2 regions of the Undibacterium sp. GrIS 1.2 genome follow, and region 2 is predicted to be linked to the other one. Evidence: predicted binding sites of a transcription regulator. Region 2 holds the regulator's gene; the other holds the start of a gene.
What was found. The regulator sigma-54, encoded in region 2, starts transcription at its own class of promoters, with help from an activator protein. The targets are predictions, from matches to a motif close to TGGCANGNAANCTGCTTT.
Positions count from the first base shown of each region.

Region 1: AAKU61_RS15715 (NF038132 family protein) is a predicted target of sigma-54. The motif match lies at 1,769-1,786, and genes of this name have one in related genera.

Region 1 is NZ_JBEONP010000038.1:13,371-17,562, reverse strand. It holds gene metH (methionine synthase) at 1-1,398, opposite strand, end outside; gene AAKU61_RS15715 (NF038132 family protein) at 1,835-2,650, shown strand; gene AAKU61_RS15710 (TerC family protein) at 2,979-3,932, opposite strand; gene AAKU61_RS15705 (Bax inhibitor-1/YccA family protein) at 4,065-4,192, opposite strand, start outside.
Region 2 is NZ_JBEONP010000005.1:62,522-66,713, forward strand. It holds gene ggt (gamma-glutamyltransferase) at 1-250, shown strand, start outside; gene hpf (ribosome hibernation-promoting factor, HPF/YfiA family) at 538-882, opposite strand; gene AAKU61_RS03390 (RNA polymerase factor sigma-54) at 1,036-2,532, opposite strand; gene lptB (LPS export ABC transporter ATP-binding protein) at 2,550-3,290, opposite strand; gene lptA (lipopolysaccharide transport periplasmic protein LptA) at 3,292-3,870, opposite strand; gene lptC (LPS export ABC transporter periplasmic protein LptC) at 3,890-4,192, opposite strand, start outside.

The sequences.
Region 1 (4,192 bases), on a different contig from region 2:
AATCACCGACCATTTAGACGAGTCGATCATGATAGGCACGCGAGCGATATCTGGTTCTGATGCGATTAGGTTTAAAAAGCGTGTCATGGCCGCGAGCGAATCGAGCATCGCCTCGTCCATATTGATATCGATGACCTGCGCGCCGTTTTCTACTTGTTGGCGCGCTACCGCCAAGGCTTCGTCGTACTGTTCGTTCAGAATTAGACGTGCAAATGCTTTTGATCCGGTGACGTTGGTGCGCTCACCTACGTTGACGAACAGAGAATCCTGATCAATCGTAAATGGTTCCAGACCAGATAGCCGCATGCAGTTGGTAATTGCTGGAATTTGACGCGGAGTGATCGGCTTAAGCAACTCTGCAATCGCTTTAATATGTGGCGGTGTCGTACCGCAGCAGCCACCAGCAATATTGATGAATCCACTCTCGGCAAATTCCTTTAGCAATGCAGAAGTGTCAGCAGGTAGCTCGTCAAAGCCGGTGTCACTCATAGGATTGGGCAGACCGGCGTTGGGATAAATACACACAAAAGTGTCTGCAATCTTAGAGAGCTCTTCGGCGTAAGGGCGCATTAAGGTCGCACCTAATGCGCAGTTCAAACCTATCGTTAAAGGCTTGGCATGGCGCACTGAATTCCAAAACGCTGGCACGGTTTGACCGGACAAAATACGACCTGATGCGTCGGTGACGGTGCCAGAAATCATGATCGGCAAGCGTATACCAGATTCTTCAAAATACTGATCAATCGCAAATAAAGCGGCTTTGCAATTTAAGGTATCAAAAATAGTTTCGACCAGTAGCACATCTGCGCCACCCGCGACCAGACCACGGGTTTGTTCCAGGTAGGCCGCAACCAATTGATCAAAGGTCACATTACGTGCTGCAGGGTCATTCACATCAGGCGAGATGGATGCTGTCTTGGGGGTGGGGCCGAGGGCGCCAGCGACAAAACGTGGCTTGTCTGCGGTTGAATATTTATCGCAAGCGGCACGGGCAATTTTTGCAGCTGCAACGTTCATCTCGTAGGCCAGATGAGCCATGTGGTAATCATCTTGTGCGACAGTGGTAGAGCCGAAGGTATTGGTCTCGATCAGATCGGCACCCGCAGCGAGATATTGCTCGTGAATTTCTTGAATAATATGCGGCTGTGTTAGTGACAATAATTCGTTATTGCCTTTGACAAATAATTCTCTGACACCTTCCGGACCCTTGAAGTCCTTAAAGCGTTCGCCACGATAATCCGCCTCAGTCAATTTGTATTGCTGAATCATCGTCCCCATCGCACCATCTAAAATCAGAATGCGTTCTTTCAACAATGCGCGCAGACGTGCTTCTGTGCTGACAGCTGTCGTTGCACTTGCGTTGAGATTCGTAGCGGGAGTGGATTTTGCGGTAGTCATGGAAGATGCTCTTAATGAAACAAAAAACCCGATCAGCTCATACAAAAAATGCAGGCGGGACCGGGCGTTCCTTTTAGCTGCACTTATTACGCGCCCGCAATCTGAGTATCAAATCGGCGCAAGTTAAAGATTATACGATAAAGAGAGTGTGACAAATTTAGTCTGGAGCAGGATTGGCTTGTTTCCCTTATGCATTTTTGTTACTTGCTAATACGATTTTAATAAAGTGGATGTCAGAGCCATCATTTTGATTCTTGAGCGTCAATTTTTTGTCGATAAATATTACGTACACCGGAATTAATAGTTTTTATTGCAAGAAATATTATTATAAGTGATTGAATTTAAAAGAATTTAATGCTTGATTCCAATTTGGCATGATAAGTGCTTTATTGACGATCAGCTTCAACCATAATCATCAATAACATGTGAGGAAAAAATGAACATTTTAAAAAAATCTGTAAAAAAATTGAGTTTGGCAATAGCATTGACTCTTGGCGCTGCTGCTGTCGCAGGTAATGCATCTGCTGCGATATTTGACGGTGGTCTGCCATCAGGCTGGGTATGCACTGGTGGTTGCGGTACTTCCGGTGCAAATGGCGTAGTTGGTTTGTCGCCAGTTGGCAGCAGCAAATACGGCTGGGTTTCTACTAACGGTGGGGTATCTGGAAATGTATTGGCGGCAGTTGGTGCTTCTAGCACTAACGGTTCTACATTGCGCAGTACTTTGTTTTCATCTAATGCTGGTGACGCATTGAATTTCAGTTTTGACTTCATCACTTCTGATGGCGCTGGTTTTTCTGATTATGCTTGGGCTCGTTTGTTAGACTCTTCCTTGAACCAGATCGCTTTGCTTTTCACGGCGAGAACTACACCAAACGGCAATAGTGTTCCAGGATTTGGTATGCCAGGTATTGCAGCAACGATTAATCCAGGCGTAGTGACAATTGTTCCTGGTGCACCTTCTTGGGCGCCTTTGGGTAGCAGCAGTGGTACTTGCTACAGCAATGGTTGTGGTTACACTGGTTGGGTATCTTCGACTTATAACGTCGCAGCGGCAGGTAATTATTATCTGGAATTTGGTACTGCTAATTACGTTGATACTGCTTATCAAACAGGTTTGGCATTTGATGGCATTACTATCGGTGGCAAGCCAATTGAAGATGTTCCTGGTAATGTGCCTGAGCCAGCGTCACTCGCATTGCTTGGATTGGGTCTGGCAGGTTTGAGTTTTATGCGTCGTCGTAAATCATAATTCGTATTAAGTAATTTAAGCTGCGTTAAGCTGATTGTAGTTAGTTGGCTAAAATTAAAAAACCCACGATGTAAATCGTGGGTTTTTTTGTGTCTATATTTTCTGAGAAGAGCGGTTTAATTAAACCTAGATTTTCTATCAGACCGTTATTACGTCGTAGAAATACCGCGGTATGCCACATTCAAATGAATAATCTCGTCTTGATTTGAGTATAAACATTGCAGCGATAACTTCATACTTGTCGTCGCTCGACTAAGGAACTCTAGATAAAAAAAGAGCGCACCACCAAAATCGGTAATGCGCCCAAAAGGGATCGATACAAGTAAAACTAGTTTTTGCTGCGAGTGGCAACTAGGCTGGCTACAATAGAACTTGCCAGAATGCTGCCGATAACCAATAACGAGATAGCTGTTGGTATGTGCATCCATTCTACGATGAGCATTTTTATACCGACGAACATCAACACAAAGGCGAGACCAAATTTTAATAAGTGGAAGCGATTCGCCATATCTGCCAACAAGAAATACAGTGCACGCAGGCCCATAATCGCAAAAATATTAGACGTAAATACGATAAACGGATCGGTAGTAACTGCAAAAATTGCTGGAATTGAATCAACTGCAAAGATCACGTCGGATACTTCGATTAAAATCAGGACTAACAGTAATGGAGTAAAAACGCGCTTACCGTTTTCTACTACGCTGAACTTTTCTTTACGGAAGTCCTCAGTAAATGGGATCCATTTCTTCAAAAAGCGCAGGACAGGGTTTGCGTTTAGATCGGGTTCTTTTTCTGCTGCGACTAACATACGGAAACCCGTAACCAGCAAAAATACACCGAACAAATACAGTACCCAGGCAAATTGTGTGACGACCCAAGTGCCAGCCAGGATCATCGCGATGCGCATGACGATGGCACCCAATACGCCGTATAACAAGACTTTGCGCTGATATTGCAGCGGTACAGCAAAGTGACCAAAAATCAGCAGAAAGACGAATACGTTATCGACGGACAAGGATTTTTCAATAACGTAACCTGCCAAAAATTCCATCGCTTTAGCATCTGCTACAGCGCGTCCGAAAGTGTCCGTCAAATACATCCATAGGCCAAAGTCAAACAGTAAGGCCAGGCTGACCCAGACGGCTGACCAGATAGCAGCTTCTTTTACGCTAACTTTATGTGAACGCGAACCGCCCAGGGCAACTACGTCGAGTACAAGCATGCCCAAGACGAAAGCAATAAAAACTGCCCACATCCAAGGTTGGGCGATACTGTGAATCATTGAATTTCCTATTAAACCGGTTTGGTAGAAGAAGTGGTATAGGTTATGTGTGGTCTATACAGAGTGACGTTTGGCTGGGGCACACGGTTTTATGCAAGATGTTTTTTGCAATATGCGCACCCCAGCTAAACTTTATTCTTTATCTATAAAACCCAACAATTGCAACAGACTTAGGAACAGGTTAAGGATCGTGACGTATAAGCTGACTGTAGCCATGATGTAATTGGTTTCGCCACCACGAATGATGTTGCTAGTTTCAA
Region 2 (4,192 bases):
TGTGATTGACCATGATATGAATATTGCCGAAGCCAGCATTGCGCCTCGCATTCATCATCAATGGATGCCAGATCAATTGCGCGTAGAAAAAGGGATCACTATCGATACCTTAAACATACTGGAGCAAAAAGGTCAGCATCTGAGATTGTCACCGACTATGGGGCGCACACAAACGATACAAATGAGCAATCAGGGATTTGATGGTTATTCAGATCCGCGCAATCCCGACGGAAAAACTTTAGGGTATTGAGGTTAAATTTAAATGCGTACAAGCTAATCTGTGCGGCTTAAAGAAATGAATAGCTACGAGTGTCGCTTATTTCTCCAGTACCCAATATAAATACTCTCCCCAGGTATATTTTAGTTGTCCATGTAATTACTGGACAATAAGCCATATTTATAAAAATAATATGGGAGTATATTTATATCAGCGCATAATCTTCGCAAAAAAATCAAGTGTTACGTAAACAAAAAAAGGACGCCGGATTGCGTCCTTTTTTGCTATTTTCTAATCGAAAAAGCGACTAAGTCATCTGCTTACACTGGCGTCGGATCGGGTATGTGTTTGATCGCGTCATGTTGATGATTTTGGATTTTGTCTTTATGTTTAATGACTTGTCGGTCCAGTTTGTCGATGAGAGTGTCGATGGCGGCGTAGAGATCTTGTGCCAGGCTTTCAACATGAATATCTTTGCCACTGATGTGCAGATTAATGTCTGCTTTATGGCGTTTTTCCTTTTCTTTGAGCTTGTCCACGGTCAGGATGACGGCGATATCAATTACTTGATCGAAATGCCGCCTGATACGTTCAAGCTTATTTTGCACATGTTCACGAATTGCAGGAGTTACTTCGAGGTGATGTCCACTGATGGTGAGATTCATACTACGCTCCTTGGTAATCTTACTTGTTACAAACATTTTGTCTTAACTCAATTAATGTAAATTTAATCAGACGATGAATTGGCAGACTAATACTTAAATTATTTATTGAGCTAAATTATATATAGCAACACACGAGGATATTTCAAGAACAAGTTACAAAGATTTGCGCAGGCTTACTGGCGGGATTTTCAAGGCCTCGCGATATTTGGCGACTGTGCGTCGCGCAATTACCATGCCTTGTTCTCCCAGCATGTCTGCAATCTTGCTGTCAGAGAGTGGGATTTTCTGGTCTTCTGCTCCTATCAACTGCTTGATGAGTGCACGTATCGCGGTGGATGATGCTTCCCCCCCTGCTTCCGTCGCGACATGGCTACCGAAGAAATATTTCAACTCAAACATACCATGCGGGGTCAGCATGTATTTTTGCGTCGTTACACGAGAAATAGTGCTCTCGTGTAAACCCAGTGTATCAGCAATTTCGCGCAACACAAGTGGTCGCATTGCAACGGCACCGTGCGTGAAAAAATTACGTTGTCTTTCAACTATCGCTTGTGAAACCCGCAAAATCGTATCAAAGCGTTGCCGCATATTTTTGATTAGCCAGCGCGCCTCTTGCAATTGGGAACCTAGCGTACCGTCACCCCGATTTTGCTTCATGATGCTGGCGTACATACTATTAACACGTAGCTTTGGCATCACATCTTGATTGAGTAATACTTGCCAGCCGTTCACTGTCTTTCTGACTATCACATCCGGCACGACATAATCTGAAGCCGCCACGGCAAATTCAGCACCCGGTTTGGGGTTACATTGACGAATAACCACTTGCGCTTCGCGTAAATCCTCGTCATCACAATTAAGGATTTTCTTCAACTTATTAAAATCTCTTTGAGCGAATAAAGTGATGTGGCTCTCAACAATTTTTTGCGCCAGCCGACGCGTCACAAAAGGAATTTTAGGAAAACGTTTAATCTGCAAGGCCAGACATTCGGATACATTTCTGGCACCGACACCGCTAGGGTCAAAGTTCTGCAACATGTTCAGCGCAAAGGATAATTCTTCCGGCTCAACACATAATTCCAATGGCAAGCTGGCATGAATTTCTTCAAGCGTTTCCATCAAATAGCCATTGGTATCCAAGGCATCAATCATCAGCTCAATCAGAGCACGATCACGGGGCTCGCGAATGTTCAATCGCATCTGCTCCAACAAGTGATCTCTGAGGCTAGTTTGTGCTGCTTCTAACTGCGGACGTCCGTCATCTTCTTCTGACGATTTGCTGCCTTGAGGAACATCATCAAAGCTCCACTCTTCTTCATTCGCGCTGGTGCTATCGGCAGAGGCAGCGACTTCGCTAAGCTCGGCATTTTCAGTACTGGCACTTGCAGTAGCTGCATCGCCATTCATTTCTGGCGCGGCGAATTCAGTTTCAGAATTATTCGTAGTCGCACTGATGGCGCCGTCGGCCAGCAAGCGCACTGCATTATCCATAGGATCATCTACCCGCTCCAACATGGGATTGTCGGAAAGTAGATTTTCTAACTCTTGATGTAGCTCCAGCGTGGACAATTGCAGCAAACGTATCGATTGCTGCAATTGGGGCGTTAAGGCCAAATGCTGGGACGTGCGGAGTTGCAGGCTTTGCTTCATCATCGTATGGCTTCCCGCTACATGCGGAAATGCTCTCCCAGATAAACTCGGCGAACCGATTCGTCTTTAATGATATCGTCTGGCTTACCAGTCGCCAACACAGCGCCCTGATTAATGATGTAGGCATGGTCACAAATGCCAAGAGTTTCGCGTACATTGTGATCTGTGATCAGAACGCCGATACCCCGGTTTTTAAGGAAGCGCACAATCCGTTGGATCTCAATGACGGCAATCGGATCGACGCCTGCAAAAGGCTCATCCAACAACACGAAACGAGGATTGGTTGCCAATGCTCTGGCGATCTCTACCCTGCGACGTTCACCACCCGACAAGGATAAAGCCTGATTTTCACGAATGCCGTCAATCTGCAATTCGGCCAGCAAGGTGTCTAAACGTTTTTCAATTTTCTTTTTACTCAGAAATTGATCGTTTTCATCTTTTTGTAATTCAAGAACTGCACGGATATTGTCTTCTACAGACAGCTTACGAAATACCGAGGCCTCTTGCGGCAAATAAGATAAGCCCAAGGTTGCACGTTTGTGTATGGGTAAGCGCGAGATATCAACACCATCAATATTGATCTCACCGGCATCAGAGGGTACCAGTCCAACAATCATATAAAACGATGTAGTCTTGCCAGCGCCGTTCGGACCTAGCAAACCGACCACTTCACCGCTCTTTACTTCCAACGACACGTCACGGACGACTTGCCGCGCGCCATAGCGCTTTTGCAAACCCTTAACTAATAATGTACTCATCTTATTCTTTGACTTTTTTGTCGGATTTTGGAGCCAAAATTAACGTCACACGTCCGCCACCGTCAACAGATTTTCCAGACGTATTATTAGTCGCCACGAATACATCGCTAAGACTGTCGTAGGATAAAAAGTCGCCCTGCTGTTCCTGTGTGACGGTTTTACCTTCAAGATATTTCACGTCAGCCTTAGAAATAAATTTTACTAATTCTGTCCTGGTGTCATATTCGACCCGGTCTGCTACACCTTCTACCCATAAGTCTGGACCGCCGTCACGCTTTTGACGGAAAAATACTTTGCCGCCCGCAACAGCATAGAGAACAGCACTCTGCGTTCCATCTTGTGCGGTTGTCACGACAGCGCGCTCGGCTTTGACTAACAAGGTACCTCGGGTCAAAACGACATTCCCCGTGATGGTAGATACGTTTTTCTTCCCTTCGGAAATAGAATGATCTGCGGTAATTTCTGTCGGCTTATCGGCATCCGCTTTTTCAGCAAATGCCGCCGAATGTAAAACTACTGCACTGACAGCACATAAAAAGCCGCCGATCAGATGCTTGGATTGTTTATTGTGGAAGCTCATTACTTGCTCTCCATTTTGATTAATTAGATGTTTTTTGCTTCGTGCCTGACTTCGCACCTGGCTTAGTAAAATGCATGTGAACCTGACTTAGTAACTGAGTCTCTTGTGTCTCATTATTCGCCGTCATTCCAACTGCATGTGTTTCTGAATTTTGTGAATACAAGGTCACGGGATGATCTGTTTTCATCGTATTCAGATCGGGTAACAACAATAGATAATCGGTATTTAACTGCATGTATTTTGTAGTATCACTCTCAGGCCTTACTACCTGAACATTGTCATACAGATGAATCTCGTCACTTTGGGTATTAATCTCAACTTG